Linked DNA regions of Promicromonospora sukumoe. The protein of the gene in region 1 interacts with the protein of each later gene in a pairwise test. Links are inferred from orthologs where the notes say so. Each region holds a gene or a part of one and is shown on either strand. Other genes may lie near its edges. The genes, in order: FHX71_RS00585 and FHX71_RS06645.

Evidence for each region.
Region 2: the proteins of FHX71_RS00585 (region 1) and FHX71_RS06645 interact in binary tests that used the Escherichia coli proteins (3 or more experiments, as listed by UniProt). The link is inferred for Promicromonospora sukumoe from one-to-one orthologs.

The regions. Positions count from the first base shown.
Region 1 is NZ_JACGWV010000001.1:116,074-122,605, reverse strand. The notes cover bases 823-5,134. They hold FHX71_RS00585 (multifunctional oxoglutarate decarboxylase/oxoglutarate dehydrogenase thiamine pyrophosphate-binding subunit/dihydrolipoyllysine-residue succinyltransferase subunit), read left to right. Parts: upstream 823-1,145; coding sequence 1,146-4,934; downstream 4,935-5,134. Other genes in these bases: FHX71_RS00580 (aldo/keto reductase), read right to left, coding at 5,012-5,134. In the rest of the region: FHX71_RS00590 (sensor histidine kinase), read left to right, coding at 1-751; more of FHX71_RS00580, read right to left, coding at 5,135-6,007; FHX71_RS00575 (aldose 1-epimerase family protein), read left to right, coding at 6,174-6,532. UniProt on the Escherichia coli protein: E1 component of the 2-oxoglutarate dehydrogenase (OGDH) complex which catalyzes the decarboxylation of 2-oxoglutarate, the first step in the conversion of 2-oxoglutarate to succinyl-CoA and CO(2).
Region 2 is NZ_JACGWV010000001.1:1,498,856-1,503,930, forward strand. What follows is about bases 878-3,732. They hold FHX71_RS06645 (ABC-F family ATP-binding cassette domain-containing protein), read left to right. Parts: upstream 878-1,433; coding sequence 1,434-3,032; downstream 3,033-3,732. Other genes in these bases: FHX71_RS06640 (MFS transporter), read right to left, coding at 878-1,306; FHX71_RS06650 (SURF1 family cytochrome oxidase biogenesis protein), read right to left, coding at 3,241-3,732. In the rest of the region: FHX71_RS06635 (hypothetical protein), read right to left, coding at 1-16; more of FHX71_RS06640, read right to left, coding at 71-877; more of FHX71_RS06650, read right to left, coding at 3,733-4,182; FHX71_RS06655 (hypothetical protein), read right to left, coding at 4,179-4,430; FHX71_RS06660 (DUF3099 domain-containing protein), read right to left, coding at 4,431-4,784; 3-oxoacyl-ACP reductase FabG, read left to right, coding at 5,039-5,075. UniProt on the Escherichia coli protein: Genetic data indicate it may be involved in ribosome assembly or function.

The DNA.
Region 1 (6,532 bases):
GCAGGCGCACGCGCAGACCGAGCGGCTGACCCGGCTGGTCACCTATCTGCTGGACCTGTCGCGGATCGAGGCGGGCGCCTCGGCCCTGAACATCGGGCAGATCGCCGTGGGCGACTTCCTGGAGCACTGCGCCGAGGACATGCAGATGGTCGACGCCGCGAAGGACCTGCACTACGTGGTCGACGTGACCCCGGAGGACCTGATCATCGAGGGCGACGCCGAGCGGCTGCACCAGGTGGTCATCAACCTGCTGCAGAACGCGATCCGGCACTCGCCGCAGGGCGGCGTGGTGCGGCTGGACGCGTACCCCGTGGACGGCACGGAGGGGTCGGACATCGTCCTGGAGGTCAGCGACGAGGGACCCGGCATCGCCGCGGCCGACCGCGAGCGGATCTTCCAGCGCTTCGTCCGCGGCACCGGGTCGTCCGGCGCGGCGCGCGGCGAGGGTGGCCGGGGCGACGGCGGCCGGAGCGTCAGCCGCCGGGGCGGCCGGAACCGGGGCGACAAGGGCCGGACCGCCGCGCCCGACGAGTCGATGGTCAACACCCTGGGCGGCGTGAGCACCGTCGGCTCGGGCACCGTCGGGTCGAGCGGCGGGACCGGGATCGGCCTGGCGATCGTTCGCTGGGCGGTCGAGCTGCACGGCGGGCAGGTCGAGGTGGTCGACTCCGAGCGGGGCGCCACGATGCGCGTCACCCTGCCGCGGCGGGCCCACCCGGCGCCGGGCGTCTCGACGACGCACACGGTCTGAGCCGGTCCGTCGCTGGTCCGGGCCCGACGCCGGTCCGGGCCGGTCGCGCGGTGAGAAACCCAGCAGCCTAGGGCTGCGGGCGGTCAGAACGTGAGACGGAGTCCCGTGATTTCTGTCACAGACGCCAAAGGTTGTCCGTGCGGGGCGAAACCCCGTAACACCAAGTTGGGGACTTCCAGGCCGAACGTTGCCCTGGTTTTGCTCTGTGTGCGAGAAACATGACGAACCTACTTCTTTGGCACCGGAACCGCCCGCAACACCCGCAGAACCACGCCCCCCGCGGAGCGCGAAGGGCCTACCCTTGGAGGGTCCGAAAACCATTCGGGCTGTGCGCGCTGTGACCCCTGTGCGGCGCGCGACGAACGCAACTGTGGTGAAGGTGGGCGATCCGCGCGTGTCCCCTAAGGCTGGTTCAGAGTCGATCAGCGTGGCGAGCTCGTCATTCGGAGCCAACGAATGGCTTGTGGACGAGCTCTACCAGCAGTACCTGAAGGACAAGAACGCGGTAGACCCCGCGTGGTGGGACTTCTTCGCCGACTACACGCCGGGCGAGAACGGTTCCGCCAAGGAGGGCTCCCCGGCCCCCGCTTCAGCCTCTCCGACAGCGCCCGCAGCGGCTCCGGCCGCTCCCGCGGCGTCAGCCCCTGCCGCCGCCTCCGAGGCGCCGGTCACCGGTGGCACCGCCGCCGCTGAGGCCGTGCAGCCCGTGCGCGAGAAGGTGCTCCCGGCAGACCCCAAGGTCAACCCGGCCAGCCCCATCGCCACGCCGCCCACCACCCACTACGCGGACACGTTCGAGCGCCCGGTGGCGCACCCGGACGCCGTCGACGACATCCAGAAGCTGCGCGGCCCCGCCGCGCGCGTGGTCACGAACATGGAGGCCTCCCTGGAGGTCCCCACCGCCACCTCGGTGCGCGCCGTGCCCGCCAAGCTGATGGTCGACAACCGCATCGTCATCAACAACCACCTCAAGCGCGGACGCGGCGGCAAGATCTCGTTCACGCACCTCATCGGCTTCGCGCTGGTCGAGGCGCTGGCCGACATGCCCGTCATGAACGCGCACTACGAGCCGGTCGACGGCAAGCCGGGCGTGAACCAGCCCGCGCACGTGGGCTTCGGCCTCGCGATCGACCTGGCCAAGCCGGACGGCTCGCGCCAGCTCCTGGTGCCCAGCATCAAGAAGGCCGAGGAGCTCGACTTCGCCGAGTTCTGGGCGGCGTACGAGGAGCTGGTCCGCAAGGCCCGCGGCAACAAGCTCGCCGTGCCCGACTTCCAGGGCACCACGATCTCGCTGACCAACCCGGGCGGCATCGGCACCGTGCACTCCGTGCCGCGCCTGATGCAGGGCCAGGGCACCATCATCGGCGTCGGCGCCATGGACTACCCGGCGGAGTTCGCCGGCGCGTCCGAGGAGCAGCTCGCCCGGATGGGCATCTCGAAGGTCATGACGGTCACGTCGACCTACGACCACCGCATCATCCAGGGCGCCCAGTCCGGCGAGTTCCTGAAGATCATCTCGAACAAGCTGCTCGGCCTGGACGGCTTCTACGACCGCGTCTTCGCGGCGCTGCGCGTCCCGTACGAGCCCGTCCGCTGGGTCCGTGACAACACGGTCGACGCCGACGTCGAGGCCGCCAAGCCGGCCAAGATCGCCGAGGTCGTGCAGGCGTACCGCTCGCGCGGTCACCTCATGGCGGACACCGACCCGCTGGCCTACCGGCAGCGCAAGCACCCCGACCTGGACATCCAGACCCACGGCCTGACGCTGTGGGACCTGGACCGCACGTTCCCGACGGCGGGCTTCGGCCCCAAGGCCAAGGCGACGCTGCGCGACATCCTCGGCCTGCTGCGCGACTCGTACTGCCGCACCATCGGCATCGAGTACATGCACATCGCGGACCCGGGCCAGCGCAAGTGGCTCCAGGAGCGCCTGGAGGCCGGCTACGCCAAGACGCCGCGCGAGGACCAGCTGCGCATCCTGCGCCGCCTCAACTCCGCCGAGGCGTTCGAGACGTTCCTGCAGACCAAGTTCGTCGGGCAGAAGCGCTTCTCGCTGGAGGGTGGCGAGTCCCTGATCCCGCTGCTCGACGCGATCCTGTCGCGCGCCGCCGAGGGCGGCCTCGACGAGGTCGGCATCGGCATGGCCCACCGCGGCCGGCTGAACGTGCTGGCGAACATCGCGGGCAAGAGCTACGGCCAGATCTTCAAGGAGTTCGAGGGCCAGCTCGACCCGAAGAGCGTCCAGGGCTCCGGTGACGTGAAGTACCACCTCGGCACCGAGGGCACGTTCACCTCCGAGTCGGGCGCCACCACGCGCGTCTACCTCGCGGCCAACCCGTCGCACCTGGAGGCCGTGGACCCGGTGCTCGAGGGCATCGTCCGCGCCAAGCAGGACCGCATCGACCTCGGCGGCGACGGCTTCTCCGTGCTGCCGATCCTGGTGCACGGCGACGCCGCGTTCGCCGGTCAGGGCGTGGTGCCCGAGGTGCTGAACCTGTCGCAGCTGCGCGGGTACCGCACCGGCGGCACCATCCACGTGGTCGTGAACAACCAGGTCGGCTTCACCACCGGCCCGACGGCGTCGCGCTCGACCACCTACGCGACCGACGTCGCCAAGGGCTACCAGGTCCCGGTCCTGCACGTGAACGGTGACGACCCCGAGGCCGTGGTCCGGACGGCGGAGCTCGCCTTCGCGTTCCGCGAGCAGTTCGGCCAGGACGTCATCATCGACCTGATCTGCTACCGCCGCCGCGGGCACAACGAGGGCGACGACCCCTCGATGACGCAGCCGCTCATGTACAACCTCATCGAGACCAAGCGCTCGGTGCGCAAGCTGTACACCGAGAACCTGGTCGCGCGCGGTGACATCACCGTGGAGGAGGCCGAGCACGCGCTGCAGGACTACCAGTCGCAGCTCGAGCGGGTCTTCACCGAGACCAAGTCCGGCTTCACGCCCGCCCCGGAGACGGAGCACCTCGCGGGCCTGGAGCGCCCGGAGTCGCAGCGTGAGGACGCCGGCACGATGGTCGGCTGGCAGACCGCGGTCTCGCACGACGCGCTGCAGCGGGTCGGCGACGTGCACACCACGCCGCCCGAGGGCTTCACGGTCCACCCGAAGCTCGCCCAGCTGCTGGAGAAGCGCCAGCTCATGGCGAAGGACGGCGGCATCGACTGGGGCTTCGGCGAGCTCGCGGCCTTCGGCACGCTGCTCGCGGAGGGCACCCCGGTGCGCCTCGCCGGCCAGGACTCGCGTCGCGGCACGTTCGTGCAGCGGCACGCGGTGCTCCACGACCGGGAGACCGGCGCCGAGTGGACGCCGCTCCTGTACCTGTCGGGCGACCAGGCCAAGTTCTGGGTCTACGACTCCTCGCTGTCGGAATACGCGGCACTCGGCTTCGAGTACGGCTACTCGGTGGAGCGCCCGGACGCCCTGGTGCTCTGGGAGGCGCAGTTCGGCGACTTCGTCAACGGCGCCCAGACGGTGATCGACGAGTTCATCTCGTCCGCCGAGCAGAAGTGGGGCCAGTCGTCGTCGGTGGTCATGCTGCTGCCGCACGGGTACGAGGGCCAGGGGCCCGACCACTCGTCGGCCCGCATCGAGCGGTTCCTGCAGCTCGGCGCCGAGGACAACATCACCATCGCGCAGCCGTCCACGCCGGCGTCGTACTTCCACCTGCTGCGCCGCCAGGCCTACGCCCGGCCGCGCCGTCCGCTGGTGGTGTTCACGCCCAAGCAGCTGCTGCGCCTCAAGGCGGCGGCGTCCGCGGTGGAGGACTTCACCGCGGGCACGTTCCAGGAGGTCATCCCGGACGCGGCGGCGGACCCGGCCAAGGTGGAGCGCGTGCTCCTGTGCACCGGCCGCGTGTACTACGACCTGCTCGCCGAGCGCACCAAGCGCGGCGACGACGGCGTGGCGATCGTACGCCTGGAGCAGCTGTACCCGTTCCCGGAGGCGGACATCCGCGCCGAGATCGCCAAGTACGGCGACGCCGAGGTGGTCTGGGTGCAGGACGAGCCGCAGAACCAGGGCGCGTGGAGCTTCATCCACCTGGCCCTGCCGCTGGACGTGCCGTACGTCAAGGTGGTCTCCCGCCCGGCGTCGGCCTCCACGGCCGCCGGCACGGCGAAGCTGCACCAGGCCCAGCAGAAGACCCTGCTGGAGCAGGCCTTCAGCCGCGGCTGACGCGAGCACACCGCACACGCCGAAGGGCGGGCACCCCACGGGGTGCCCGCCCTTCGGCGTTTCAGATCAGAGCAGCGTCACCACTTGTCGTGGACGTGCTCCTTGATCATCTCGTCGTAGATCTCCCGCACGCCCGACATGAACAGCGGGCCCAGCGTCTCGGCGTGGCCGGCGGCCGCGTTGGCCCGGGCCTGGTCGACGTTGCGCGCGCCCGGGATCACGGACGAGACGCCCGGCCGCTGCCACACCCAGGCGATGGCGGCCTGGGCAGGGGTGAGGCTGTCGCCCAGGATGTCGCGGGACAGCTCGGTGAAGCGGGCCGCGGCCTCCAGGCCGACCTCGTAGGGCACGCCGGAGAACGTCTCGCCGACGTCGAACGCGGCGCCGTCCCGGTTGAACGTGCGGTGGTCGTTCTCGGCGAACACCGTGTCCTTGGTGTACTTGCCGGAGAGCAGGCCCGACGCGAGCGGCACGCGCGCGATGATGCCGACACCCGCCGCCGAGGCCGCGGGCAGCACCTCCTCGAGCGGCTTGAGCCGGAACGCGTTGAGGATGATCTGCACGGACGCGACGTTCGGACGCGCGATGGCCTCCAGCGCCTCCGACGTCTTCTCGACGCTCACGCCGTAGGCCGCGATCGCGCCGTCGGCCACGAGCTGGTCCAGCGCGTCGTAGACGGCGTCCGTCGAGTAGACGGCCGTGGGCGGGCAGTGCAGCTGTACCAGGTCCAGGCGGTCGACACCGAGGTTCTGCCGGGACCGGTCCGTCCACTGACGGAAGTTGTCCAGCACGTAATTCTCGGGCACCTGGTCCATCCGGCGGCCCATCTTCGTGGCCACGGTGATCCCGGCGTCGGGGTGCTCCTTGAGGAACGCGCCGATCACCTGCTCGCTGCGGCCGTCGCCGTAGACGTCCGCGGTGTCGAAGAACGTCACCCCGGCCTCGAGCGAGGCCTCGAGGACGGCACGGGCGTCGCCCTCGCTGACCTCTCCCCAGTCGGCGCCGAGCTGCCAGGTGCCCAGGCCCACGGCCGATACGAGCCGACCGGTCCGTCCGAGTACCTGCTGTTCCATGGTTCCTCCTACTGCTGGGGCGGGCAGAGCTGCCCGCACGGACCCGTCGTCGGGTCCCTTTCCTCAGGGGCCGCCGCGTGCTGTGTGCGGCCCGACCGTCTAGCTGCTCTCTAGTCTGCTGTCTCACGCTACGTGCCGCAGGCGTAATTTGCCCTACGGTTACGGTGTGAGTGTGACGACAGAAATTCCTCCGGTTGCTGCCGCAAGGCCCCATCCTTCCGGGGACCAGTTCCGCATCAGCGACGCGGGCCATCGTGCCACCGTCACCCAGGTGGGTGCGGCGCTGCGAGAGTACTCGGTGGACGGCCGCGACGTCGTGGTGCCCTTCGGCGCGGACGAGATCAACCCCGTGTTCAACTGCGCGGTCCTCATCCCGTGGCCCAACCGCCTGCGGGACGGCGCCTACGAGTACAACGGCGTGACCCACCAGCTCCCGGTGACCGAGCCGGCCCGCAACACCGCGCTGCACGGCCTGGCGGCGTTCGACCGCTGGTCCGTGGTGGAGCACACCGGCTCCGCCGTCAC
Region 2 (5,075 bases), 1.4 Mb from region 1 along the record:
TCGTCTCAGTGCCCATGGGGCGGACGTTACGTCCGCGTTGCCATGTGCGCGCGTTCTGACGGTGAAGTGATCACTCACCTGCGGCGTCGCCCGCGGTGCCCGGAGCGGCGTCGGCCCTGCCGCCCGGGAACGCCCGGCGCGTCACCAGCACCACCACCAGCGCGGCCACCACGAGCACCGCCCCGGTGTACGGCAGGACGTCGATGCCCGCGCCGTCGAGCACGAGCGCCCCGAGCGCCGCGCCGCCGCCGATACCGATGTTCGCCGTCGCGTTGACCAGCGCCCCGACGACGTCGGGCGAGGCTCCGCGCGTCCGGATCGCCGCCGTCTGGAAGACGGCCGCCACGGCACCGAAGCCGATGCTCCAGACGGCCGCCGCGGCGAGCGTGCCCACGGTCCCGGGGAACGCGACGCCGAGGGCGAGCACCCCGGCCGCGACCACGGACAGGGTGATCACGGTGGTCTGCCGGAGCCGCACGTCGAGCCGCGCGGCGGCGAACGCGGCACCGACCAGCCCGAGCGCGCCGATCAGCAGCAGGGCCGGCCCGAGCGCGGCGGTGGCGAGCCCGGCGGCCAGGAGCAGCACGGAGATGTAGGTGTAGACCGTGAAGTGGCCCAGGTAGGCCAGGGCGTTGGCCGTGCTGACCTGGGCGAGCGCGGTGCGGCGGGCGCCGCGGGCGGCGTCGGCCGGGGGAGTGCCGCCGCCCGGGACGGACGGCAGCAGCCACGCCGTGAGCCCGCACGCGACGGCGCACACGACCGTCAGGACGACGAACGTGGTGCGCCAGCCGACGGCGGTGCCCAGCGACGTCGACAGCGGGACGCCAAGGATGAACCCGGCCGAGGCGCCCAGCGTGACCAGCGCGAGCGCGCGGCCGGCGAGGTGCGGGCGTACCAGGCGTGACGCGTACCCGATGCTCACCGAGAAGAACACCGCGTGGGCCGCCCCGCCCAGCGCGCGCGCCGTGGCGACGACGGCGAACGTGGGGGCGAGCGCGACGATCACGTTGCTCACCGTGTAGACGACGAGGGTGCCCAGCAGCAGGGACTTGCGCGGCAGCCGGCGCGTGGCCGACGTCAGCGGCAGGGCGAGCGCCGCGACCATGAAGGCGTACGCGGTGACCAGGAGGCCCGCGAGCGACTCGGAGACGTCGAGGTCGTCGCTGATCAGCGGGAGCAGGCCCACGGGGACCAGCTCGGTGGTGACGGCGACGAACGTCGCGAGGGCCAGTGCGAACAGCCCGCCGGCCGCCTCGCGGACGTCTCCGGGCTGCCAGCCGGCGGCGTCGGCGCGTGAAGGGGGCATGGGTCCCATGGTGACATTCGTCGCGACCCGCCCGATGCCGCAGTCGCACCCCCTAGACTGGACCGGCCCCCGCCGCCGTGGGCCGATCCACCCTGCCACCACCCCCCTGACCGTGAGGAACACCTGCGTGATCACTGCCCATGGCGTCGAGCTGCGCGTCGGCGCGCGCGTGCTGCTGAGCGAGGCAACCTTCCGGGTCGCCTCGGGCGACCGGATCGGCCTGGTCGGCCGCAACGGTGCCGGCAAGACCACGCTGACCAAGACCCTCGCGGGGGAGACCCAGCCGACGGGCGGGCAGATCGTGCGCGGCACCGACATCGGGTACCTGCCGCAGGACCCGCGCACGGGTGACCTCGAGGTGCTCGCGATGAACCGCGTGCTCTCGGCGCGAAACCTCGACCACGTCATCACGCAGATGCGCCAGGCCGAGGGCGAGATGGCGTCGGCCGACCCGGCCACGCAGGCCGCCGCGCTGGACCGGTACCCCCGGCTGGAGGCGCGGTTCCTCGCGGCGGGCGGGTACGCCGCCGAGTCCGAGGCGCAGATCATCACGGCGAACCTCGGCCTGGACGAACGCGTGCTGGGCCAGCCCCTGAGCACCCTCTCCGGCGGTCAGCGCCGCCGGATCGAGCTGGCGCGCATCCTGTTCAGCGGCGTCGAGACGCTGCTGCTGGACGAGCCGACCAACCACCTCGACGCCGACTCGATCATCTGGCTGCGTGACTACCTCAAGGCGTACAACGGCGGGTTCATCGTGATCAGCCACGACGTCGACCTGCTGCGCGCCACGGTGAACAAGGTGTTCCACCTGGACGCCAACCGGGGTGAACTGGACCAGTACAACATGGGCTGGGACACCTACCTGGAGCAGCGCGAGACGGACGAGCGCCGTCGTCGGCGCGAGCGGGCCAACGCCGAGAAGAAGGCGGGCACACTGCTCGCCCAGGCCGAGAAGATGCGCGCCAAGGCGACCAAGGCGACCGCCGCGCAGAACATGATCAAGCGCGCCGAGAAGATGCTCGGCGGCCTGGAGAGCGAGCGCGCCTCGGACCGCGTGGCCAAGCTCCGCTTCCCGACGCCGGCGCCCTGCGGGCGCACGCCGCTGACCGCCGCCGGGCTGTCCAAGGCGTACGGGTCGCAGGAGGTGTTCGCCGGGGTGGACCTGGCGATCGACCGCGGCTCGCGCGTCGTCATCCTCGGCTTCAACGGCGCGGGCAAGACGACACTGCTGCGTATCCTCGCGGGCGTCGAGGCCCCGGACACCGGCGAGGTGATCCCGGGCCACGGTCTCAAGCTCGGTTACTACGCCCAGGAGCACGACACGCTCGACATGAACGCGACCGTCGTCGAGAACCTGCGCCACGCGGCCCCGGACCTCACCGACACGCAGGTGCGCTCCGTGCTGGGCTCGTTCCTGTTCAGCGGTGACGACGCCGAGAAGCCCGCCAACGTGCTCTCCGGCGGCGAGAAGACGCGGCTGGCGCTGGCGACGATCGTCGTGTCCGGCGCGAACGTGCTGCTCCTGGACGAGCCCACCAACAACCTCGACCCCGCCTCCCGCGCTGAGATCCTCGGCGCGCTCAAGACGTACGAGGGCGCGGTCGTGATGGTGACCCACGACGACGGCGCCGTCGAGGCCCTGGAGCCCGAGCGCGTGCTGCTCCTGCCCGACGGCGACGAGGACCTCTGGAACGACAGCTACCAGGAGCTCGTCTCCCTCGCGTGATCTCGGCGACCGAGCCTGACGGCCCGACCGCTGGTCGAGCTTGTCGAGACCTCTTGGACCCCTCGGGGAGACCGTAGAACTCCGGGTCGTGTTGCTCTGCGTAGACAATGTCTACGCAGAGCAACAGAGCCCGGGGACGTGGTGCTTTCCCGGGGACCTTGTTCGTGCCGAGGGGTCTCGACAAGCTTGACCGGCGGACGGCCGGGGCTCAGCGGAGCTGGGCCTCGATGAGCGCGTCCTCCTCGTCCTCCGCGCTCGGCCGACGGTCGCGCGGCTGCCGGCGGGCGCGCACGCCCTCGGCGTCGGCCAGGTCCTCGGAGGCCAGCAGCAGGTCACCCGCGGAGACGTTCTCCCCGCGCAGCGCCCCGCGCTCGCGGCGCCACAGCAGCACGTAGCCGGCGATCGCGCCGATCGCGAAGATGCCCCACTGGAACGCGTACGACAGGTGCGACCCGGGGTCCGTGTTGGGCTTGGGCAGCGTGGCGAGCGAGATCCCGGGCGCCGGCTGCTCGGACCGCAGCGCGCCGTACGCGCCGACGGTCCGCCCCTCGGCCCAGCCCGCGCCGGACGGCCCCGCCGCGAGCACCTGCGCCGTCGAGATCGCCTGCACCTGCCCCGCGGGGGCGCCGCGGGACGACGCGGGCTCGTCCGCCCGCAGGGAGACGACCGCGGTCACCGTGCCCGACGGCGGCGCGGGGAACGCATCGGGCTCAGCGCCGTCGGACCCGAGCGGCACCGTGCCGCGGTCCACGACCACCACGACCTCCTGGCCGTCCGGCAGGCGTGCCTCGAACGGCACCAGCACGTGGTACCCGTTCTGGCCGGCGACGGGCCGGTTGCGCAGCAGCACCGTCGCGTCGGTGACGTAGGTGCCCCGCAGCTCGACCGGGCGCCAGACGTCGGACTCCGGGACGACTGCCCCCGGCCCCGGCAGGACCTCGTCCACGGGCACGGCGGGCGCGGACCAGTTGTTCTCGATGCGGTCGATCTCGATCTCGCGCGACTCGTACCGGTTCCACTGCCAGCGCCCGGCGAGCAGGCACAGCGCGGCCAGGACGACGGCGGCGACCGCCAGGATCACCCACTGGCGGGTCGTGCGGGGGCCGCGGGCGTCGTCGGGCATCGGGGCGAGCACCGAGGTATCGGTCACGACACCCGGTCCAGTTCCGCGACCGCCACCGTCTGCTTCCAGAAGGACCGCGCGCCCAGGAACTGCTCCAGGTGCTCACGGTGCTCGTCGCACGCGAGCCACACCTTGCGCCGCTCGGGCGTGTGCAGCTTCGGGTTGTTCCAGAGCAGCCCCCACGCGGCCTGCTCGCGGCAGCCCTTGGCGCTGCAGATCAGCTCGCCGTCGGGAACGGGGTCGGGTGCGGGACCCGAGAGTCCGAGGAGGTCCATTCAGTCGTCCACGTGGTTGATCACGCGGCCCTGGCCCTGGCCGTCCTCGCCCTGGTGTGCGGCCGGGGGCGCTTCCTCGGGCAGCTCCTCCAGCATGGGGGCGGCCTGCGGGGTGACGGGGGAGGTGTCGTGCGTCGTGTGGTCCCGGCCGGCGTTCGCGACCAGCACCGCCGAGTACGGCAGCACCACCGCGGCGGCCACCAGCGCCCAGCGGATCCAGCCGTCGACCAGCACGGCGCCGATGATGCAGACCACGCGGATGGACATCTGGATGAGGTAGCTGCGTGTCCGGCGCGCCTGGTCCACCGCCAACGGCTCCTGGGCCGAGGTGATGGAGGGAACCGGCTCGTTCATGCTGCCAGTCTACGTGCGCTCCACGACGTCGGACGCGATGCCGACGCATCTCACACGGCTCCGGACGTTTCGGACACGCGGCGGGTTGTTGTAGGAAACCGACAAGGACCGGTGCATCCCTGTGGCCCGCCGCGCGCGGCGCGCGTCCGACGCGCGGGGTAGCGTCGCAGCGGACCCGGATCGACCCAGGTCCCGGCCGCGGCCCCCAGCCTTGCGCGGCCCCCTTGCGAAAGCCCAGCATCGAGGAGCCTCAGGTGACCACCACGCCCGCCACCCAGAGCATTGCCGCAG